3 regions of the Azospirillum sp. P4_B5 genome follow, and region 1 is predicted to be linked to each of the others. Evidence: riboswitches for the same ligand, from Rfam matches in the RefSeq annotation. Region 1 holds a riboswitch; each other region holds the start of a gene.
The links. A riboswitch is a leader RNA that binds a small molecule or an ion and turns the genes downstream of it on or off. The one in region 1 is predicted to bind cobalamin.
Positions count from the first base shown of each region.

Region 1 (7,703 bases):
GATGCAGCGCCAGGGGCCGCGGCCCCAGCCGTGGGGTGGGCCGTGGGGTGGAATTGGGCGGCGGGGGCATCGTGGCGTTGTCCCCGGTCACGCGGCTCTCCCTTGGAGGACGGCCGGGGTGAGGTCGGCTGGGACGGGGCCGGCGTCGGATTCCAGCCAGTGCCCGGCGGGCTGGTGTAGGCGAAGCCGCCCGGCCCCAGGACGAAGGGCGCCATCGCCGCGGCGCCCTGCGCCATCATCTGGAACAGGCGGGCGGCGGCATCGGCCATCTCGGGATCGGCGGCGCAGGCCGCCCATTGTTCCTGCCACAGGTCGAGGTACCGTTGCGCGAGCGTTTCCAGGGACGGGATGTCGGATTCGGACGATTCGGCCATGGCCGGGAGTATATGGGGGAGGCGGTGCCCTTGACCAGAGCCGCGAAGGACCGATCGAAAATGCCGCAAATCCCGAATTATCGGGGGGACGCCCACCTGGGGTCGCAGCGCTGCGGCACAGCACTGGACAGGGTGCATTCCTTCGAGTAGTCCTTATATCTGAAACATTCCCGCCGTACGACCCTTCTTGAAAGAAACAGCGATGGCCGACAAGGAAGATCAGAAGTCCGCGACGATCACGATCAAGAAGTACGCCAACCGGCGGCTCTACAACACGGCGACCAGCAGCTACGTGACGCTCGACCATCTCTGTCAGATGGTCAAGGACGGGCTCGACTTTGTGGTCTATGACGCGAAGACCGGAGAGGACATTACCCGTTCGGTCCTGACGCAGATCATCGTGGAGGAGGAGAGCAAGGGCCAGAACCTGCTGCCGATCAGCTTCCTGCGCCAGCTCATCGGTTTCTACGGCGACAACATGCAGTGGATGGTGCCGCGCTACCTCGAATATTCGATGCAGTCCTTCTCGCGCAACCAGGAGCAGATGCGCGACTATTTCCAGAACACGCTGGGCGGCATGTTCCCCTTCGGCCGGCTGGAGGAGGTCGGCAAGCAGAACATGGCGATGTTCGAGCGGGCTATGCGCATGTTCTCGCCCTTCGGCGGCACCGAGGATGGGCAGCCGGGCGAATTCCCCGCCCCCCCGCCCCGCCCCCAGGCCCCCGGCCCTTCCGCGGCTCCGCCGACCGGCTCGGCAGCGGCCATCCACACCTATGAAGAGCTTCAGAAGCAGATCGACGACCTGCAAAAACAGATCGCCAGCATCGCCAAGCCGGCCCGCCCGGCGAAGCCCGAAGGGAAATGAGCCGCAGCGTCCATCGCATCGTATGGCCGTCACGGTGATGTCTCTGCGGCGCAGGGCGGGGAAAGTTCCCCGCCCTTTTCTGTTTTTTTCGGCACCAGTGGCACGCCCGGCTGTTTGTTCAACGGAACGGTCCAGAGGAGGAACGCCATGAAGACCGAGTTGCAGATGACGATGGAACTGGAGGTTGCGGACGCTCAGGACGCCCAGCGGTTCGAAGAAAAGCTGCGCGGCTGGCTGCGCCACCAGAGTCAGGTGGTGTCGGTGTCCAGCACCCACAGCGGCGTCGGCAACGACGTTGCGTGGCGAGACGCCCGCCGGGCGGCGTTCGGCTCACCACTGCCCAATCCCTTCGCGCCGGGCCGCAGCCGCTGAGTCCTGTCGGTTGATCGCCGCCGAAGCGCCCGCCCTGCCCTCCTTCGGACAGGGCGGGCTCCTCCCGCCCTAGGAAAGCGTGTCAGCCGCGAAAGATGTGCGGCACCATCGCCGCATCGGAGCCGACCCGAGGGTCCGCCGATTCGCGGATCGACATGCCCAGGCACTTGTCCCCGATGATCCAACAGTGCAGGAGCGCGTGGACGCCCTCCTCCTCGAAGATCGGCGGGGTTTCCAGCCAGACCCGCCCCCCCGGATACTCGGCGCTGCCGGTGTCCGAGATGGTGCGGCCATGAGCCGTCATGCGCTGGGCCGCGTCGTCCAGCCCGAACAGGCTGCGCTCCGTCACGGCGTCGCAGCCCTCCAGTTCCTGGAGGTCGAGCGCGGCGCGGCACAGGTTCGGGTGGCGCGGGTAGAGCGACCACAGCGTCGCCAGCAGCCCGTGGTTCGACATCGGCCAGCACCACAGCGGCGACAGCATGCTCATGCCGCCCATCCGCAGCTTCTGCAGGAAGGCGTCGTCGGCCAGCCCCTGCCAGGGGTAGATCTTCGCCAGCCAGGAGGCCGCCCGCCCCTCGTCGTCGATGAAGCGCTGGCCGTCCCAGCCCAGACTTTGCAGCGGCAGCAGATGCGTGGCGATGCCGGCCTCCGCCGCGGTGGCGGCCAGATAGACCAGTTCGCTCTCGCGCATCGGGTCGGGGGTGGCGCAGGCGAGATGGACGAGCCCGCGGCCCGGCATGCCCGCCGCCAGTTCCTCCCAGCGCTCCACAATCCCTTCGTGCAGGCCGTTGAACTGGTTGGCGTCGCCCATCAGGGCCTCGCGCCAGTTGCGCTGGATGATCGAGGCGGCGAACAGCCCCTCCGGCGTGTCGTAGTTGCAGGCCAGCAGCTTGACCGAATCGCGCCCGTCATAGGCCAGCGTCAGCCGCCCGATCAGCGCGCCGGCCCGCTCGTTCAGCCGGCCCGCGGCCCAATAATCGTTCCAGGAGGCTTCCAGCAGCCGCGCCACCCCGCCGCGGACCCCCAGCCGGGCCAGCGCCCGCCCGTCCATCGTCGCGCGCAACGCCTCGCGCAGCATGGTGTGCAGCTCGTCGGCGACGCTTTCGATCAGGTCGATCTGATGGGCGGAGAACTCATACCGCACATCTTCGCGCCAGAAGGCACCGGCGCTCATCGCGCGGACGCCATAGGGGTATTTGCGGAGCCCCGGACGCCAATCCGCACGGGGTTTCATGACTGCTCTGCGCATCGTGTGCTTACCGGGCCGCCGGATTCAATCCATGGTTTTGCCCCGCTGCGGCGCGCCGCTTGCGGCCGTCCGGGATTCGGTGGGGGCGGATCATTGCGGCGCAAACGCGCCAACACAAGCGCCTTGCGCGCCCGTCCCTCCGTTTTTCCACGCTTCCCCTCTCGGATCTCACAGGCCGGGTGGGAACGCTTGTCAGTACGTGCGGCCGGCCAGCCAAGCCGTAATGGCGCTCTCCATCGCCCCGGCGCTCGGATCGCCGTGCTCCGGGCCGGTTCCCACCATGGGAAGCCCGGCCGCGACGGCGATGTCCTCCGCCGGGGCGCCCGTCCCGACGAACAGGTCGCAGCGCCGCAGCAGGGCGCACAACCCGTCGAAACCCAGCCGCCCGACCGCGTTCATGCAGGCGCCCCCCGCCTCCCCGGCGATGCGCGCCGCGGCTCCCCTGGCGGCCTCTTCGCCGACCAGGATCATGGCGGTGTCGCCGCGCGCGGCAAGGCGGCGGCACAGCTCCGACAGGCTGCCGGTGCCGACGGACGCGGACAGGCCGACCGCGCAGCGCCAGCGCGCCGGAACGCCCTCGGCCAGAAGCGCGACGGCGACCCGCTCGCCCGCAGGGGAGGTCCAGACCTCCGTGGCGGGGTCAGGCTCACTGGCGGTCAGTGCCCCCAGCAGGCCGGCGGGAGCCGGCGCGACGTGGGTCAGGAAGGCGTCGGCGTAATAGCCGCGCACCGGCCGGCCGACCCTGCAACCGAGGCGGAGCGGCGCCCCCGTATCCTGCATCAGGCGGTTGGCGAAGCTGGTATCCTCACCCCGGCCGGGATTGATCGTCAGGTCGAAGGCGCCGCTGAACTGCTGGCCGATCTCCTGGCGCACGGCGGTCACCAGCGCGTCGTCGGGCGCCCGTCCCTTCAGCGGCGGCAGGGTGACCCGCTGGTTGACGTAGGGGCAGAGGGCGAGCGCCGCCTCCGCGTCCGGGGTCGCGAAGGCGGTGATCCGGGCGAGCGGCAAGGCCCGCCGCAGTTCCCGCAGGAAGCCGGACGCCCGCAGCACGGCACCCATGCCGTCCAGCAGGAACACGCCGACGTTTCGGACCAGGTCGGTCGGGAAGGGCGACGGTTCGCCGGGGACGAGCGTGCGGCGGCGGACGGCCGGACCGGAGCCCCGCAGCAGCGCCACCGCCGGCGCCGTCGAGGCGCCCCGCGCCGGCGGCACGAAACCCCAGGCTCCGTCGGCGTCCGGGCGCGCCAGCGGCTCCACCATGGCGTACTCGGCGCGGGCGACGGTCGCCGCGTCGGTCACCCAGGGGAAGAAATCGCGCAGCGGAAGGGTGCCGCTGCCGACCGCTCGACCCGCGACCTGCAACGCGTCCCACCGACGGACCGCGCCGTCGTAGCCGTAATAAACCTCCTTGAACGCGACCTGCTCCCGCGTGGCGTAGGCGAAATGCTGGAAAACCAGCCCGCCCGCCGCCGTTTCCTCGTGAAGGAAGGGGTTGGCCGCGCCGAGTTCGAGGTCCGGCCCATCGGGCTGCGGGCGCATCAGCCGGGGCGGAACGTGCGAGTGCCAAAAATCCCCCGGCCGATACCGCCAGGTCCGCAGCCATTCGTAGGCGCGGTAATTGCCGTAATGGTCCACCTTGTCGAGGACCAGGGATGGGCCGACAAAGAACTGACAGAGGTACAGCGCCGCCGTGCGCGATGGCGAATCAAGGAACATTTGGCGCGCACGGGCGATCTGCTCCGCCGTCCAAAGTTCGTCCGCATCGACCTGCCAGAGCAGGCATTCCTCCGTCATGGCAGCCAGCGGCGCCGTCACCATCTCCACCTTGCCCTGCCAGAAGGCACCGGACGGCTTGCGGTAGACCGACACGCGCCCGGGCTCCTCCGCGGCGATGCGGTCCAGATATTCCGAGGTTCCGTCGCTGCTGCGGCCGTCGCGGTGAAGGTCCTGCGGGACGCGCCCGCCCCGTTGCGCGCACCAGGAGGAGTCGCGGACCTGCTCCGCCACCCCCTCCACGATGTGCCAGCGCCAGGGAAAGGGCAGTTGGCGAAACACCTCCAGGTGATAGCGGATGAAGGGATCGCCGTTCAGCACGATGGTCAGGAAATGAACCGGTAGCATGCCCGCAACCCCGTCCTTCGCCCGTTGATCCGGCCTCGCGCAGTCCGCCGGACCTTGTCGGTTCCGCGGGAGCGGTGTCAAGGAAGCCGTGCGACTCCCCCGATGGGTCGCCATCCCCCTCTTGACGACGGGGGACCCCGCCCCTACCCTGGCGCCGGTTATGGTTCCCCGCGCCATCCGGTCGCGGGGCTAAGAGGGAAGCCGGTGAACCGCCCCGATCGGGGAGAAACGGCAAATCCGGCGCTGCCCCCGCAACTGTGAGCGGTGAGCGGCATCGTCCTTTCCGTGTCACTGGCGCCGCCTGCGGGAACGGGCGCCGGGAAGGCCGGACGATGCCGCCTTGACCCGCAAGCCAGGAGACCTGCCGTAACCGAACGTACGTCCTCGGGCGGGGTGCCCCGGTGGTCGCTTGCCGATGTCCGGCCCGACGGCCGCCCGTCTTCCGCAAGCCGTCCCTCCGGTGCGCCCATCCAGGGGACCAAGGGGGTTGCGATGCCGGTGCCTGCCAGCAACGACGCCCCTCCAAACGCATGGCAGACTCGGAAAGGGCATAGAGCATGCACATCGAACCCGGCGTCGTCGACGGCGCCAAGATCGCTCTCAGCTACGCGACGGCCGCCGGCGGCTTCGCGATGGCCGGAAAGCTGGCGCACAACGACGTCCGCAACAACGGCGGGGTCGCGCCGCTGGTGCTGCGCAGCCTGATCGCCACCGCGCTGGTCTTCAGCTTCTTCGAGGTGTTCCCGCACCACCCCGTGGGCGTGTCGGAGGTTCACCTGATCCTCGGATCGACGCTGCTCCTGCTGTTCGGTGCCGGTGCGGCCTCCATCGGCCTCGCCGCCGGCCTGCTGATCCAGGGCCTGTTCTTTGCGCCGTTCGACCTGCCGCAGTACGGCATGAACGTCACCACTCTGCTGGTCCCGCTGTGGGGCATCAGCCTGCTGGCGAAGCGGATCGTTCCCGACGCCACCCCCTATGTCGACCTGAAGTATTCGCAGGCGCTGGCGCTCTCCACCGCCTACCAGGGCGGCATCGTCGCCTGGGTGGCCTTCTGGGCCTTCTATGGCCACGGCTTCACCGCCGAGACCATGACGGAAGTCGCCTCCTTCGGCGCCGCCTACATGACCGTCATCATTGTCGAGCCGCTGGCCGACCTCGCCGTGCTGGCCGTCGCCAAGGCGCTGGGGGGCGGGTACACCCCCCCCCCCCTTTTCCGTTCAGATCACCAGCTCGCCCTTGCGGATCGCCGCGTAGCGGCGGTTCACCGCGCCCCAATCGACGACGTTCCACCAGGCCGCCAGATAGTCGGCGCGCCGGTTCTGATACTTCAGGTAATAGGCGTGCTCCCACACGTCGTTGCCCATCAGCACGGGCACCCCTTCCATGGCCGGCGAATCCTGGTTCGGGCGGGCGGCGATGGCGAGCTTGCCCGACGACGGGTCGGCGGTGACGAAGACCCAGCCGCTGCCGAACTGCCCGGCCCCCGCCGTGTTGAAGCGGCTCTTGAAATCGTCGAAGCTGCCGAAGTCGCGCGTGATGGCAGCACCCACCTCGCCGTCCGGGGCGCCGCCGGCGTTCGGCCCCATGATGCTCCAGAACATGCTGTGGTTCGCGTGCCCGCCGCCGTTGTTGCGCACCGCGGTGCGGATGCTTTCCGGCAGTTCCGGCACGCGCTTCAGCAGGTCGGCCAGCGGCATCGCCTGAAGGTCGCCGTGGTTGGCGAGCGCTTTGTTGAGGTTGTCCACATAGGCCTGATGGTGCTTGCCGTGATGCACGCCCATGGTCGTCGCGTCGATGTGCGGTTCCAGCGCGGCGGGCGCGTAGGGCAGCGGCGGCAGCGTGAAGCCCTTACCGCCCGGAGTTTGAGCCAGGACGAAGCGCGGCGCCACGGCCAGCACCAGCGCGGCGGCTCCGGCGGACAGCAGCAATTGTCGGCGATCCAGGCGAACGGACATGAGACCTCCCAATGTGTGTTTCGTGCCGAACAGCGGGGAAGCGACAGCCTCAGTGCGCCCCGCAACTCACTCAACAGGGCAATGGGCGTACTCACTCGGTACCGGCGGACAGCAGATCGTCCGATTCTTACAACCGGACCTTTCCCGTCAGGCCGGCGGATGCCGAGCGGGCCATGCCGATCGCCACCGCCCGCCAACGCCCCAGACGGAATCGGGATGGCGCCGCCGCCGGCTTCTTGACCGGAGCGACCGGAGCCGCTCCCACCACCTCATGGACCTTGCGGCCGCGGCGCTCCCGAAGCAGCAGGCGCATCACCTCCTCCTCCGTGACGAGGCGTCCGGCTTTGGCCGAGGCGAGGCTCGCGGTGTCCTGGAGGGCGGCGACCTGTGCCAGAGTGCCGGTCAGCCCCTTGGCCGCGGCGGTTTCCAGCGCTTCGCGATGAATGGCGAGGATGAACGGCTTCAGCCCGCGGTCGGGCGATCCGTGCGGCGATGTCGGCATGGCGGAAAGACTCCGGGGATTCGTTCGATCGGGTGAGTCATCATCCGACCGATACCGCCGCCACGGCAAAGGCCCCTAAGGATTAACCCGCCCCCCCCCCCCGCTCGGAGAGGCAAGGGCCACAAGCCCGGACATCGCGACTCGGCATGGTGGCGCAGCGATCACAACGGCATCGTCAGCGTCATCCGTGTGCCGGTGTGCTGGCGGTCATGGTGCAGTGTCGCTCCCAGGTTGGACGCCATGGCATGAACGATGCGGGTGCCGA
Region 1 covers NZ_JBFUHT010000010.1:95,816-103,518, reverse strand. Annotated here, with positions in the region: gene AC1DVI_RS10550 (alpha/beta fold hydrolase) at 1-91, opposite strand, end outside; gene phaR (polyhydroxyalkanoate synthesis repressor PhaR) at 577-1,239, shown strand; gene AC1DVI_RS10540 (hypothetical protein) at 1,387-1,611, shown strand; gene AC1DVI_RS10535 (glutathionylspermidine synthase family protein) at 1,694-2,845, opposite strand; gene AC1DVI_RS10530 (hypothetical protein) at 3,053-4,981, opposite strand; cobalamin riboswitch at 5,126-5,364, shown strand; partial or broken gene AC1DVI_RS10525 (energy-coupling factor ABC transporter permease) at 5,539-6,141, shown strand; gene AC1DVI_RS10520 (superoxide dismutase) at 6,199-6,936, opposite strand; gene AC1DVI_RS10515 (hypothetical protein) at 7,064-7,438, opposite strand; gene AC1DVI_RS10510 (histidine kinase dimerization/phosphoacceptor domain -containing protein) at 7,600-7,703, opposite strand, start outside.

Region 2 (7,703 bases), on a different contig from region 1:
CCCCGCTGGGCGGGGGAGGGAATTTGAGCCCTCCCCCACGAAGTGGGGGAGGGTTGGGTGGGGGCCCGTCTCGAAACTCAGACCCTTACTTCACCAGCGAACAACCGCTCTTGGCCGGGTCGAGGAACGCCTGCTCGGCCGGGATCGTCTTCACGATCTTGTAGTAGTCCCAGGGACCCTTGGACTCGGCCGGGGTCTTCACCTGGGCCAGATACATGTCGTGGAACATGCGGCCGTTCGCGGCGATCTTACCGTTCTTGGTGAACATGTCGCTGACCGTGGTCTCGCGCATCTTGGCGGAAACCTTGTCCGGATCGTCGGAGCCGACGGCCTCGACCGCCTTCAGATAGTGGCGGACGGCGGAGTAGACGCCGGCCTGGACCATGGTCGGCTTGCGGCCGGCCTTGGCCTCGAACTTCTTGGTCCACTCGCGGGTCTGCTCGTCGGTGTCCCAATAGAAGCCGGTGGTCAGCAGCAGGCCCTGGGCGGCCTGGAGGCCCAGCGCGTTCACGTCGCTGATGAACAGCAGCAGGCCGGCGAGGCTCTGGCCCGACTGGGTGATGCCGAACTCCGACGCCTGCTTGACGGCGTTGGTGGCGTCGCCGCCGGCGTTGGCGAGGCCGATCACGTCCGCCTTCGAACCCTGGGCCTGGAGCAGGTAGGACGAGAAGTCGGCGGTGCCCAGCGGATGGCGGACGTTGCCCGCGACCTTGCCGTCGAGCTGCTTGACCATCTTCGTGGTCTCATCCTCCAGCGAATGGCCGAAGGCGTAATCCGCGGTGATGAAGAACCAGTTCTTCTTGCCCTGCTCGACCAGCGCGCGGGCGGTGCCGGCGGCCATGGCGTAGTTGTCGTAGGTCCAATGGAAGCCGTAGGGGCTGCAGGACTTGCCGCTGAGGTCGGTCGAACCCGGACCGGACATCAGGAAGATGCGCTTCTTGTCCTTGGTGATGCCCTGGACGGCCAGCGCCGCGGCGGAGTTCGGCACGTCGGCGATGACGTCCACGTTGCCGGCGTCGATCCACTCGCGCGCCGTGTTGGCGGCGATGTCGGCCTTGTTCTGGTGATCGGCGACGACGATTTCGATCGGCGCGCCGGCGATCTTGCCGCCGAACTCCTCGGCCGCCAGACGGGCGGCGATGGCCGAGCCTTCGCCGGCGAGGTCGGCGTAGATTCCGGACCGGTCGTTCATCACGCCGATCTTGATCACGTTGTTGGAGACCTGGGCGTGCGCGGCCCCGGCGGTCAGCGCCAGCAATGCGGTCCCGCAAAGCAACGTCTTGAGCATTTCGAACTCCCTTCGATTGGCTTTGTTTTGAGTGTGTTCAGCAGAGGGGGTGTTGAACTGGTCAGACACCCAGATAGGTGTGCAGCTTGTCCATGTTCTGGGCGAGCTGGTCGTTGGGGATCATGTCCACGACATGGCCTTCCTCCATCACGTAATGGCGGTCGGCGATGGTCGCGGCGAAGCGGAAATTCTGCTCCACCAGCACGATGGTGAAGCCGCGCTGCTTSAGCTTGCGCACCGCCACCCCGATCTGCTCGATGATGACGGGGGCGAGGCCCTCGGTCGGCTCGTCGAGCAGGATCAGGTCGGCGCCGGTGCGCAGGATGCGCGCGATGGCCAGCATCTGCTGCTCGCCGCCCGACAGGCGCGTGCCCTGGGTGGTGCCGCGGCCCTGGAGGTTGGGGAACAGCTCGTAGATCTGCGGGACGGTCATGCCGCCCGACTTCACCACCGGCGGCAGCATCAGGTTCTCGTCCACGCTGAGCGAGGAGAAGATGCCGCGCTCCTCCGGCACATAGCCGATGCCGAGGCGGGGGATCTTGTGCTGCGCCATGCCGATCAGCTCCTTGCCCTGGAAGCGGATCGAGCCGTTGCGCTTGCCGACGATGCCCATGATCGAGCGCATGGTCGTCGTCTTGCCGGCGCCGTTGCGGCCCAGCAAAGTCACCACCTCGCCCTGGCGCACGTCGATGTTGACGCCGTGCAGCACGTGGCTTTCGCCGTAGAAGGCCTGGAGGTCACGGATCTCCAGCATGGTGGTCTTCACGTTGGCACCGTCAGGCATGGCCCACCTCACCCGTACCCATGTAGGCTTCCATGACCTGCGGGTTGCGCGATACGACGTCGTATGCGCCCTCGGCCAGGATCTCGCCGCGGCGGAGCACCGTGATCGTGTCCGACAGGTGGGCGACGACCGACAGATTGTGCTCCACCATCAGGATGGTGCGGTCGGCGGAGACGCGCTTGATGAGCGCGGCGGTGCCCTCGATGTCCTCGTGGCCCATGCCGGCCAGCGGCTCGTCCAGCAGCATCACCTCGGGGTCGAGCGCCAGCGTGGTGGCGATCTCCAGCGCGCGCTTGCGGCCGTAGGGCAGCTCGGCGGCGGTGTGGCCGGCCCAGGGGGTGAGGTTCACCGCCTCGATCAGCTCCTCGGCGCGGTCGTGCAGGTCGTGCAGGCTGGCCTCGGGCTTCCAGAAATGGAAGCTGGTGCCGCGCGGGCGCTGCAGCGCGACGCGGACATTCTCCAGCACGCTGAGGTGCGGGAAGACCGCGGAAATCTGGAAGGAGCGCACCATGCCGAGCAGCGCCACGTCGGCGGGCTTCATGGCGGTGATGTCGCGCCCCTTGTAGAGGATCTGGCCGCGCGTCGGCGTCAGGAATTTGGTCAGCAGGTTGAAGACCGTGCTCTTGCCGGCGCCGTTGGGGCCGATCAGCGCATGGATCGTGCCGCGGCGGACCTGGAGGTTGACCTCCTTTACCGCGATGAAGCCCTTGAACTCCTTCGAGAGTCCGCGCGCTTCCAGAATGATGTCGTCGGCCATGGGTGCCGCTTTTCCCTCCCTGTTCGTCCGCGTCGTCTGCCGGTCCGCGTTTTTGGTTAGGCTGATATAAGCACAGAACATGCCAATTGCGGGAAGATTAATTAATTCATTGAAATTACTGAATTCATCAAAGGCGGCGATGGGTGTCGCACGCGGTCCGGAGTGTCAGCTTTCCAGACAGACTGTACCGATCTTCCGACACACCAACGGCGGGGCGGACGGAGCGTTCCGGGTTCGGCGGCACGGTTTTCGGGCGCCAAATGGCCGCTTGCAAATCGGGGGTCCGCCTGCAATTCTGCGCCTCCGACGGTGCCCCCTCCGCCGTGAAGGCGCGGGGATAATAGGGAATGCGGTGCGGACCCGGATGGGGTCCTACGCCGCGGCTGCCCCCGCAACTGTATGCGGCGAGTCCGCCTCCGGAAATGCCACGGGCCGACAGGCCGGGAAGGCGGGAGGCGCGGCGACGACCCGCGAGCCAGGAAACCTGCCGCCGGACCGACACTCATCCAATCCGCCGGGTGTGGCGGAGACAAGGAAACCAGATCATGACGCATCGCGCCGCCCTCCGTCCGTCCGCCGGGAAGACCCCGGCCACCGTCATCACCGGCTTTCTCGGCGCCGGAAAGACGACGCTGATCCGCAGCCTGCTGGAGCAGGCCGGCGGGCGCCGTCTGGCGCTGATCATCAACGAGTTCGGGGACGTCGGCATCGACGGCGAGATCCTGCGCGCCTGCGGCGATCCCACCTGCACCGAGGACGACGTGATCGAGCTGGCGAACGGCTGCCTGTGCTGCACCGTCGCCGACGATTTCGTCCCGGCCATCGAGAAGCTGCTGTCCCGCCCCCAGCCGCCGGAGCACATCATCATCGAGACGAGCGGCCTCGCCCTGCCAAAGCCGCTCGTCCAGGCCTTCCACTGGCCGGCGATCAAGACGCGGGTGACGGTGGACGGGGTGGTCGCGGTGGTCGACGCCGCCGCCGCCGCGGAGGGCCGCTTCGCCCCCGACCCGGCGGCTCTGGCCGCCCAGGCCGCCGAGGCCGGGCAACTCGACCACGAGACCCCGGTGGAGGAGGTGTTCGAGGACCAGCTCCTCTGCGCCGACCTGATCGTGGTGAACAAGACCGATCTGGTCGGCGCCGCCGATCTGGCGAAGGTCGAGGACCTGATCCGCGCTGCCATGGCTGAGGGCGGCACCGGGCGCGAGGCCAAGATCCTGCGCGCCAGCAACGGCAAGGTCGATCCGGTGGTGCTTCTCGGCGTCGGCGCCGGGGCCGAGGACGACCTCGCCAACCGCCCCAGCCACCATGACGAGGAGGAGGGCCACGATCACGACGACTTCACCAGCTTCGTCGTGGAACTCGGCCCGCAGCCCGATCCGGCGGCGCTGGCGAAGACTCTGGAGCGGGTCGCCGCCGCCCATGGCGTGCTGCGGCTGAAGGGCTTCATCGACGTGCCGGGCAAGCCGATGCGCCTACTGGTGCAGGGTGTGGGGACGCGCATCCAGACCCATTTCGACCGCTTCTGGAAGCCCGACGAGCCGCGCCGCAGCCGTCTGGTGGTGATCGGCGAGACGGGCCTGGACCGCGACGCCGTGACCGCGGCGCTGAGGTGATGCACCATTTGCCCTTCTCCCCTCTGGGGAGAAGGGTTGGGATGAGGGGGCGGCCGAAGGCCGACGACGCCGACTCATTGCAGTGCGTGGACGCCCTTACGGGCGCCCCCTCACCCTAACAGGTCGCTCGCAAGTCTCGCGCCCTCTCTCCGCCTTTGATCGCCTTCGTCGCTCAACCGGCCTTCGGCCGGCGGCTCCGAGCCCCAGGGGGGCGAGGGAATCTTCGCAAAGTCTTTGCATATGCACCTACTCGCCGCCCGCCAGGAAGACCTCGACGCCGGCCCCCAGGCCGTGGATCTGGGGCAAAGCCCGGCGGACCTCGTCGTCCTGTCCTTCTCCGACAGCGACCTGACGGCGCTCGCCGCCTGCTGGAAGCGCCATCGCGATACCCTGCCCACCCTGCGGCTGGCAAATCTCGCGCGGCTGGGGCACCCGCTGTCGGTGGACCTCTACGTCGAGTCCGTGATCCGCAAGGCGAAGCTGGTCGTTCTGCGGCTGCTCGGCGGGGCGGGCTATTGGCGTTATGGGCTGGACCATGTCGCCGCCGCCTGCCGGGAGTCCGGGGTGGCGCTGGCTGTACTGCCCGGCTGCGCCCAGCCGAACCCCGCCCTGGAGGGCTACGGCACCGTTCCGGCCGAGGCCGCGCAACGGCTGTGGCGTTGCTTCACCGAGGGCGGGCCGGACAACATGGCCAACCTGCTGGCCTACGCCGCAACGCTGGCCGGGCAGGAGCGCCCCTGGCGCGAGCCGGCGCCGGTCCCGCGCTTCGGCGTCTACGAGGGCTGGTCCAGTCAAACGACCGGCCCCTGCGCACCGGTCGTCTTCTACCGCTCCCATCTGCTGGCCGGCGACCTGGAGCCGGTGCACGCTCTGTGCGACGCGCTGGCCGCGCGCGGCCTCGCCCCGCTGCCGCTGTTCGTGGCGAGCCTGAAGGAGCCGGACTGCGCCGCCTGGATGCGCGCCACCCTGACCGCCCGAGACGCCGCCGTCGTGATGAACCTGACCAGCTTCTCGGCGGCGCGCGAGGACGGGTCGCCGCTGGAGGCCAACGGCACGCCGGTGCTTCAGGCCGTGCTGTCCACCACGCCGGAGGAGGGCTGGCGCGGCTCCGCCCGCGGCATGGGGCCGTCCGACCTCGCCATGAACGTCGTGCTGCCCGAGATGGACGGGCGCATCCTGACCCGCGCCATCGCCTTCAAGGCCGAGGGGACGCCGGACCCCGACCTGGAGTTCGCCCCGACGCTGATCCGCCCGGTGCCTGACCGGGTGGCCTTCGCCGCCGATCTGGCCGCCGCCTGGGTGCGGCTGGGCGCCACGCCGCGGGCCGAGCGCAAGCTCGCGCTGGTGCTGTCCGACTATCCAGGGCCGGGCGGCGGCATCGGCCACGCGGTGGGCCTCGACACCCCGGCGAGCGTCGTCGGCATCCTGGAACGGCTGCGCGCCGAGGGCTATGCGCTGGACGGGCTTCCCGCCGGCCCCGCCACCCTGATGGAGGCGCTGACCGGCGGCACGACCGCCGCGCTGAGCATTGAGGACTACCGCCGCCTCGCCCCCGCCGAGGCCCGCGCCCGCATCGCGGCATGCTGGGGCGACGAGCAGGCCGACCCGCTTTCCGACGGCACCGCCCTCCGTTTCACCGTTCTGGCCTGCGGCAACGTCGCCGTCGCCGTGCAGCCGAGCCGCGGCCACGGCCCGCTGACCACCACCCAGCACCACGACCCGGAGACGCCGCCCAGCCACGGCTACTATGCCTTCCACCTCTGGCTCCGCCATGCCTTGGGCATACACGCGCTGGTGCAGGTGGGGGCGCACGGGACGCTGGAATGGCTGCCGGGCAAGGCCGTGGCCCTGTCGGCCGACTGCTGGCCGGAGATCGTCGCCGGTCCCCTGCCCTGCCTTTACCCCTTCATCGTCAACAACCCCGGCGAGGGTGTGCAGGCGCGCCGCCGGCTTGGTGCCGTGATGATCGGCCACCTGACCCCGCCGCCGGTCGAGGCCGGACTGCACGGCGACCTCGCCGAGCTTGAAACGGCCATCGACGAATATTCGATGGCGACCGGGCTGGACCCGCGGCGGCTGGGCACGCTGCGCCAGACCATCCTGGATCTCGCCTGGACATCCGGCGTCGCCGCCGACTGCAACCTGCGGCCCGACGACGATCCCGACGCGATTCTCAGCCGCCTCGACGCCCATCTCTGCGACATCAAGGAGATGCAGATCCGCGACGGGCTGCACGTCTTCGGCACGACGCCGGAGCCGGAGCGCCGCGCCCGCCTGCTCGCCGCCGTCGCCCGCTTCGCCACGGCGGAGGACGTCGCCCCGGCGCTGGACGCCTGCGGCGAGGCGGAGATGGCCGCCCTGCTGACCGGGCTGGACGGGCGCTTCGTGAAGCCCGGCCCCGGCGGCTCCCCCGCGCGGGGGCGGGCCGACACGCTGCCCACCGGACGGAACCTCTACGCGCTCGATCCGCGCGGCGTGCCGACTCCGACCGCCTGGACGCTGGGCTGGCAGGCGGCGGACGCGCTGATCACCCGCTACTTGCAGGACCACGGCGACTGGCCGAAGCGGCTGGTGGTGGATTGCTGGGGCACGCCGGCCATGCGCACCGGCGGCGACGAGCTGGCCCAGGCCATGGCCCTGCTCGGCGTGCGCCCGCTGTGGGAGAACGGGTCCGGCCGGGTCACCGGCTTCGAGGTGATGCCGGCCTCCGTCCTGGGCCGCCCGCGGGTGGACGTGACGCTGCGCATCTCCGGCCTGTTCCGCGACGTCTTCCCGCAGCAGATCGCCCTGTTCGACCAGGCCGTCCGCGCCGTGATGGCGGAGGACGAACCCGACGACGTGAACCCCGTCGCCGCCGCGTTGCGCACCGACCGCGCCGAATTGGAAACCGGCGGCACCCCGGCGACGGATGCGGAACGCTGGGCCAGCGCGCGGGTCTTCGGCGCGGCCCCCGGCGCCTACGGCACGGCGCTTCCCGGCATGATCGCGCGCGGCGACTGGAGCGCGCGGGCCGATTTCGGCACCGCCTATCTGGAGGGAAGCTGCCATGCCTACGGCAAGGGGCTGGAGGGCGTTCCGCTGCCCAGCCTGTTCCGCCGCCGCATCGGCGGGGCCGACGCGCTCGTCCACCACCAGGACCAGCGGGAGCATGACCTGCTCTCCACCGACGGCTTCATGCAGTATGAGGGCGGCTTCTCCGCCGCCGCCGCCTTGGTCGACAACGACCCGGCGCTCTATCATCTCGACAGTTCGGAGCCGGAG
Region 2 covers NZ_JBFUHT010000030.1:468-8,170, forward strand. Annotated here, with positions in the region: gene AC1DVI_RS21435 (ABC transporter substrate-binding protein) at 86-1,288, opposite strand; gene AC1DVI_RS21440 (ABC transporter ATP-binding protein) at 1,350-2,072, opposite strand; gene AC1DVI_RS21445 (ABC transporter ATP-binding protein) at 2,065-2,829, opposite strand; cobalamin riboswitch at 3,120-3,335, shown strand; gene cobW (cobalamin biosynthesis protein CobW) at 3,375-4,442, shown strand; gene cobN (cobaltochelatase subunit CobN) at 4,683-7,703, shown strand, end outside.
Region 2: it holds a riboswitch for cobalamin, as region 1 does, so the genes downstream of both, cobW (cobalamin biosynthesis protein CobW) here and AC1DVI_RS10525 (energy-coupling factor ABC transporter permease) in region 1, are expected to answer to the same signal.

Region 3 (7,703 bases), on a different contig from region 1:
CGCGCAGCAACGGGTGGCGCACGCGGATGCGTCCCGGCACCGCCGATGCGATGGGAGAGGTCCGTCCGGTCATTGCCCGTTCTCCTGCGTCAGCCGCGATCCGCCGGCGCGGCCGGGGACGTTCAATGGTTGCGCAGAATATCCATAAATTCATAATGGTGAAACATTTCCCGCGCTCCCGCACCGGCGCCGGACGCAAGGCCGCGTTGCAGAAAAACCGCGCCCTCACCCAGGAAGTGCAGGGGTGGGCCATCCGGGTCGAGCCCTGCGCCATGCTCGGTGGCCATGATCACGGGAACACGGGTTTGGGAGGCGAACGCCGTCGAGCGCGCGCCCTTCCGCCGCTTCTGATCGTCAAGTCATTTCGACGTTGCCTCCTCTCAGCTTCCCGCAAGCCCCACCCCAACCGTTCTCCGCTGTCGGCGCAGATCCCCAGCGCAAGTTCATGGATTGCGCGAAGCTTCGCGGGGAGAAGGTTGGGAAGGGGGCAAGGACTCAGCGCCCCAGCCCCTCCCACGCGGCGTGGGATTCGGCGGGTGGGGACAGGTACAGGCTGGGCACCCAGCCGTCCGGAATCGGGACGGTCGCCGCGTGGGTCCGGTTGTGGGCTAACAGCTTCGGCAGGACGTGGGTGTGCGGACCCTCCGGGCTGCGGCCGTCGGGCGGCGGAATCGGCTGGCTGACCTCGATCCGCCCGAAGGGGCCGATGAAGACACGGTCGGGGCTGAGCGCCGGCAGGTCGGGCGGCAAAGGGTTGCCCGGCGCCAGCAGCTCCGTCCCGACCACCGCGCGGAGGCGGGCGATGGTGGCGGGATCGGCGCTGCGCACGCAGACGTCGGTCTGGAAGACCTCCAGCCCGAGGTCGAACAGCAGGGCGCCGCGGTCCGCTTCGGCGATGGCCTCGCGGTCGGGACCCAGCTCGGTCACCACGCCGCGCCGGTTCATGGCGCCGACGTGACGGGGCAGGCAGAGGGCCACGGCGAGGCCGCCGTTGCGCGTCCGGTAGGGTACCGGGCGGATGGCCGGGACGGGGCGGAGGCGCAGCCCGCCGCGGGCGGTCCGCGCCTCCAGCTCCGGGCCGTCGCCGCGCAGGACGACGGGTTCGTCCGGGTCGCGGATGAACTCCGCGATGGCGCCGAACGCGCCGAGGCTCCAGCCGGTGGCCGGATCGTTCAGCGCGTCGCGCAGCAGGGAAGACAGGTCGCTCATCGGGTCGTCTCCGGATTTGGCGTCGAGGATGGCAGGGTGTGCCAAGGAAGCAGGAAGGGCTCGCCGCCGGTCTCGCCACGGTGGGCGGCGATGCCGTAGGCGGCGCGCAGGGTGTCGTCGGTCAGCACTTTGTCGGGCGGCCCGTCGGCCAGCACGCCGCCGTCCGACAGAAGGATCAGCCGGTCGCAGAAGCGGGCGGCCAGGGTCAGGTCGTGCAGCACCGCCACCACGCCGCTCCACTGGCGGGCGGCGTCGCGCAGCAGTGCCATGCAGGCGAGCTGATGACCGGGGTCGAGCGCGGCGACCGGCTCGTCGGCCAGCAGCACGGGCGCCTCGGTCGCCAGGGCGCGGGCCAGCAGGACGCGCATCCGCTCGCCCCCCGACAGGGTGCCGACGATCCGCCCGCGCAGGTGCGCGGCGTCGGCGGTGGACAGCGCCCGCTCCACCGCCGCGCGGTCCGCCGCGGTGACCCCGCCCAGCGGGCCACGGTGGGGCAGGCGGCCCAGCAGGACCAGCGCCTCGGCGCGCAGCGGCCAGTGCACCGGGCCGCTCTGCGGCAGATAGGCGATGGCGCGGGCGAGCGTCCGGCGTCCGACCTGCGCGGCGGACCTCCCGTCGAAGGTGACGCGGCCCGCCGCCGGCTCGGCGAGACCGGCGAGGAGGCGCAGCAGGGTCGTCTTGCCGGCGCCGTTCGGGCCGATCAGCCCGGTGAAGGCGCCGGGCTCGATGGCGAGATGGACGTCCGTCAGGATCGTCCGCCCGCCGGCTTTGGCGGACAGGCCGTGGGTTTCGATGCGCATCACGCCTCCTCCCGCCGCAGCCGGGCGATCAGGGCGATCAGGAAGGGCGCGCCGATCAGGGCGGTGACCACGCCCAGCTTCAGTTCGGGCCGCGTCGGCAGCAGCCGGACCGCGATGTCCGCGGCCAGAGTCAGGCACGCCCCGGCCAGACCGGCCAGCAGCAGCAGCCGTCCGGGCCGCGCCCCGGCCAGCGGGCGCATCAGGTGCGGCGCCACCAGCCCGACGAAGCCCACGGCGCCGGTGACCGACACCGCGCTGCCCACCGCCAGCGCCGCCCCGGCGATCAGCCGGACGCGCAGACCGGTGAGGTCGAAGCCCAGGCTGCGCGCCGCGTCCTCCCCCAGGGTCAGCGCGTCGAGCGCGCGGGCGCCGGACAGGCAGAGCACCCAGCCCGCCAGCATCGGCGGCAGGACGAGCCAGAGCTGGTCGGTGCCGCGGTCGGCCAGCGACCCCATCAGCCAGAACACGATCTCCAGCGCCGCGTAGGGGTTGGGGGCGAGGTTGAGGGCCAGCGCGGTCAGCGACCCGGCAAGGCTGTTGATGGCGATGCCGCTGATGACCAGCGTGGCCGTTCCGGCCCCCCGCGCCGCCATCAGGTTCAGCAAAATTGCAGTGGAGGCGGCTCCCGCCATGCCGCCCAGCGGCAGGGCGAGCGACAGCGCGGCGGACAGGCCGCTGTAGAAGACGATCACCGCGCCCAGCGCCGCGGCGCTCGACACGCCGAGCAGCCCCGGCTCGGCCAGCGGGTTGCGCAGCCAACCCTGCATCGCCGCGCCGGTCAGCCCCAGGCTGAAGCCGACCAGCAGGCCGAGCAGGGCGCGCGGCAGGCGCAGCTCGGCCAGCACCAGCGCGCCCAGGGTGGGGCGCCCGGCGAGCCAGTCGGACAAAGCGGCGCCCAGGTCGAACGGCACATAGCCGACCGCCGCCGACACCGCGCAGAGCGCCAGTGCCAGACCCATCAGCCCGCCGACCAGGGCGGGGTAGGGGATGCGGGACTCCCGGCTCATGGCACGGCCTCCCGCGCGGCGGCCAGCCGCTCCGCGGCCTCGGCGATCTGCGGGCCGGGGCAGGTCCACAGGCGGGTTGGCAGCGACAGGGTGCGGACCTGACGTTTCAAGGCCTTCAGGGCCGGGTGGTGCAGCAGGGCGCCGGCCAGCGACGGCGGGGCGTCGGGCGCGGCGTCGACGATCAGCACGTCCGCGCCGCCCAGAATGATGGCCTCCAGCGGCAGGGCGCCCTGGCTGCCCAGCGGCAGGCGGTCGGCCATGTTCTCCAGCCCGGCGCGGGCCAGGAGTTCGTCGACCAGCGACCCGGACCCGGCGACGAAGCCGTTGGGCCGGAGCACCACCGCCGTCGGGCGTGGTCCCAGCGGCGCGGGGGGCAGGGCGTCGAGGCGGGCGAACAGGTCGGCGACCAGCGCCTCCCCCCGGTCCGGCTCGCCGACGGCGCGGGCGAGGCCGCGGATCTGCTCCGCCACCCCGTCCACGCTCTGCGGGACGTCCAGCTCCAGCAGCGGCGCGCCCAGACGGCTCAGCAGCCCGACCGCGACCCGCGTGGTGTAGCGCCCAGCGACGATCAGGTCGGGGCGCAGGGGCAGGATCTCCTCCGCCATCCCATGGTTGACCGGCACCCGCGCCGCCAGATCCGCCACCGTGGAGGCGCGGGGATCGCGCGCCAGCCACGTCACCGCGGCGAGGCGCTCCGGCCCGACGAGCCGCAACAGCAGCTCGTCGGCGCAGAGATTCAGGGAGACGATGCGCTGCGGCTTGTCGGGCGGCGCCTCCCACGCCGCCGCCGGCCCTCCCGCACACAGCAGGAGGGCGGCGGCCAGCCAGAGAAGGGTCCGCCTCACAGCGACAGCCGCAGCCCGAGATACCCGGCCCGGCCCGGCGCGCCGTAGGTCCAGACCTCCTGATACTGGCGGTCGAACAGGTTCTCCACCCGCCCGAAGAGTTCGACCCCCTGGGACAGCGCGTAGGAGCCGGCCAGATTGACCAGCGTGTAGGGCGCGAGGCTCACGACCTGCCGGTTGTAGAAGGGATCGTAGGCCCAGTCGCTTGATCGCCCGTTGTAGACTACGCCGAGGTTGGCGTTCGCCCGGTCCTCCAGGAAGCGGTGGTTGACGGTCAGGCTGGCGAGCTGCTTGGGCCGTCGCACCAGCTCCGCACCCGTGGAATCTTCGCCGTCGGTCCAGCTGTAGGAGCCGCGGACGGTCAGCCGGTCCAGCGGCTCCACCGACAGGCCAAGCTCGAAGCCGCGGACGCGGGACTCGCCCGGCATGTTGACGGAGGTCCGCCCGGTGCCGGTGATGAGGTCGCGGATGCGCTGGTCGAACCACGTGCCGTCCACGGAGGCCTGCGAGCCCCACAGCGCCTGATCGAAGCCGGCGTCCCAGCCGCGCGCCCGTTCCGGCTTCAGGGTCGGGTTGCCGGCGTAGGTGGCGGTGTAGCCGTACAGCTCGAACAGGGTGGGGCTCTTGACGCCGGTGCCGTAGGAAGCGCGCAGCTTCGTCCCGCTCTCTTCGATCAGATAGGCCGCCGTGGTGCGCCATGTGGTGGCGTCGCGGAACAGGTCGTTCCCGTCGTGGCGGACGCTGCCGGTCAGGGTCAGCCGGTCGAACAGGCCCAGCTTGTACTGGCCCACCAGCCCGGTGGAGCCGATGGAGCGGTCGAAGCTGGAGAAGCTGCTGCGGCTGATCGCCTTGTCCTCCTCATGCTCCACGGCGGCGGTCAGCACATGGTCGGCGGGGCCGCTGTTCAGCGTCAGGTTGGTCTGGTAGTCGGCCTTGGTCTTGCGCCCATCGTAGCGGCTGGTCACCGTCTTGGCGTCGTCGCGGTAATCGCGCTGCTGGCGGCCATGGGTCAGGCCGACGATGTGCTCCCACTTTCCGTCGAAAAGGGCGATCTTGCCCTGGAGGCGCCCGAAATACTGCTCCCCGGCGGTGCTGGTCCCGTCATCGACGGCGCCGCGCCCGCCGACGAAGCCGTCGGTGTCGGTGCGGAAGCGGGTGTAGCGGCCGGTCACGGCGATCTCGCTGCGCTCGGTCGGGCGGACGGCGGCGTTTCCGGTCAGCGTGCCGTTGCGGTAGCCGTCCTTCTCCGGGTTGCCGAGCCGCTTGTCGGCGACCGACACGCCGTCGCTGGTGACGCCCTGGCCACTGAGAAATAGGTCGTAACGGTCGGTCCCCGTGCCGAAGGAGGCCCGCCCGGCGGCGGTGCCGAAGGACCCGCCCTCGACGGCGGCGCGGATTTTGGGGGCGCCCGCGCCGCGGCGGGTCACGATGTTGACGACGCCGCCGACCGCGTCGGAGCCGTAGAGCGCGCTCTGCGGGCCGCGCAGCACCTCGACGCGCTCGACGTCGCCGGCCAGCAGGTTGGCGAAATCGTATTCGGAACCGGCGGCGGGATCGTTCACCTCGATCCCGTCGATCAGGACGAGCGTCTGGTTGCCCTCCGATCCGCGGATGCGCAGTTGGGTCAGGGTGCCCATCGGGCCGCCGCGGTTGACGGCGACGCCGGGCACCGCGCGCAGCGCGTCGGACAGCAGGCGGGTCTGGCGCTGCTCCAGCTCCTCGCGGGTGATGACGGTGAGGGCGCTGCCGGTTTCCTCGGCGGCGGTGGGGACGCGGTTGGCGGTCACCGAGACCGGCGGAAGCGTCGTGATGGCGGTGGAATCGGCGAAGGCCGATGCGGGGAACGCCGACACGGGAAGGACAAGGCTTCCCAGAAGGGCGGCGAAGGACGCCGTCCGGTGAAGGCGGGGAACGCGGACACTCATTGAGACCTCGGGCGGGACGCCGGTGGCACGTCACCGCGAACGAAGTCCCACCGGACGCTCCGCGAACGGACTCCCGGTTCGACGACCTTCGGTGCACCCCGCCCGAACGTGTTCGCGTGTGACCACGACTGACGGCAGGTCTCCTGGCTCGCGGGTTATCGTCGGCCCATCGCCTTCCCAGGATCGCGATCCCAGTGGCATTCCGATGGACGACTCGCCGCTTACAGTTGCGGGGGCAGCCCCGGCGTAGAACCCTCGCACGGCGAATCGCCGCGGGGTCCGCACCGTGTTCCCATTTTCAGCCCTTTCGGGCAACCGTCGGGTGCGAAGCTACGCGGGCGGAACGGCTCCGGTCAAGCCGCATTCCGCCGATACGCCGATCACGGTCCGCGAAGGGCGCGCCACCCTCTTGTCGCCGGGCCGGGGTCTGACTACATGACGGTTGAGGTCCGGGCCCCTCTGGCAGCGTCGCCCGGCGCTGTGATGTCGGACTTCCCATTGAGCCGTCGCCTTGGCGCGGCCTTGCGGAAGCTGGCCCTATCCTCCCCCCTGGGTCCCGCTCCCCCACAAGGTCCACCGCCGGACGACGGCACCCGACGGGCCTTTGGGAGACATCGACATGGACCGCGCCACACCAGCATCCTGACCGACCGCCACGTCTCCACGGCAAACGATGGAGACGGGTGTCCTGACGCGCCGCGGCCGAGCCGTCGCGTGCGTTTTTCCGTCGGCCGCAGACCTTGCGGTCGAGATTCCAGTCCGGGCCCCTCTGGCCGATGCGTCCCGCCGTGGCGCATCGGTGATGTCGGACTGCTCATGTGACGATCGAAGTCTCCGCTTGCGGGAGCGGAGTGCATGAAGCAAGGGACAGTTCCATGGACCAGATCGTTTTAATGTGGGCCGGCTTCGCCGTCTTCGTTGCCGTGCTTTTGGCCTTTGATCTTGGTGTATTTTCCAAGAAATCCCATGTGATCTCCGGCCGCGAGGCGCTGATGCGTTGCGCGGCCTATTCCACGCTGGCGATGATTTTCGCGGCCGGCGTCTTTCATTTTCAGGGCTCCGAGAAGGGGCTGGAGTTCCTGACCGGCTACCTGATCGAATACAGCCTGAGCGTCGACAACATCTTCGTCATTGCGCTGATCTTCACGCATTTCGCGGTGCCGCCGCAGTACCAGCACCGGGTGCTGTTCTGGGGCATCCTGGGCGCGCTGGTGATGCGCGGCGTGCTGATCGTGGCGGGCACGGCGCTGATCCAGGAATTCCACTGGATCATCTACATCTTCGGCGCCTTCCTGATCTTCAGCGGCATCAAGATGCTGATGTCGGTGGACGACGAGCCGGACATGGAGAACAACCGGATCGTCAAGTTCGTCCGCTCCCGCTTCCGCATGACCGACGGCTACGAGGGGCAGAAGTTCTTCGTGATGCGCGACGGCGTGCGGATGATGACGCCGCTGTTCCTCGTGCTGATCCTGATCGAGTTCACCGATCTGGTCTTCGCCGTGGACTCCATCCCGGCGGTCTTCTCGGTGACCACCGACCCGTTCATCGTCTGGACCTCCAACGTCTTCGCCATCCTCGGCCTGCGCGCCCTCTACTTCGCGCTGGCCTCGATCATCCACCGTTTCCATTACCTGAAATACGGCCTGTCGCTGGTTCTGGTGGTGGTCGGCGCCAAGATGATGATGGTGGACATCTACAAGATGCCGACGGCGGTGGCGCTGGGCATCACGGCCTTCCTGGTCGGCGGTTCCATTGTCTTCTCGATGCTGAAGACCCGTGCGGATGCGGCTCCGGATGGCGCGGACGCTGAGGCCCGCCGCTGGTGGGTGCCCGGCAGCCCGGCGAAGGGTGCCGGCGGTTCCACTCCGGCTTCCTCCAGCGAGGCGGCCGCCGTTCCCTCGGACGGCAAGGGCC
Region 3 covers NZ_JBFUHT010000042.1:36,673-44,375, reverse strand. Annotated here, with positions in the region: gene AC1DVI_RS25535 (HMA2 domain-containing protein) at 1-73, opposite strand, end outside; gene AC1DVI_RS25530 (hypothetical protein) at 123-287, opposite strand; gene AC1DVI_RS25525 (DUF6925 family protein) at 496-1,209, opposite strand; gene AC1DVI_RS25520 (ABC transporter ATP-binding protein) at 1,206-2,009, opposite strand; gene AC1DVI_RS25515 (FecCD family ABC transporter permease) at 2,009-3,016, opposite strand; gene AC1DVI_RS25510 (ABC transporter substrate-binding protein) at 3,013-3,861, opposite strand; gene AC1DVI_RS25505 (TonB-dependent receptor plug domain-containing protein) at 3,858-5,786, opposite strand; cobalamin riboswitch at 5,903-6,121, opposite strand; gene AC1DVI_RS25500 (TerC family protein) at 6,662-7,703, shown strand, end outside.
Region 3: it holds a riboswitch for cobalamin, as region 1 does, so the genes downstream of both, AC1DVI_RS25505 (TonB-dependent receptor plug domain-containing protein) here and AC1DVI_RS10525 (energy-coupling factor ABC transporter permease) in region 1, are expected to answer to the same signal.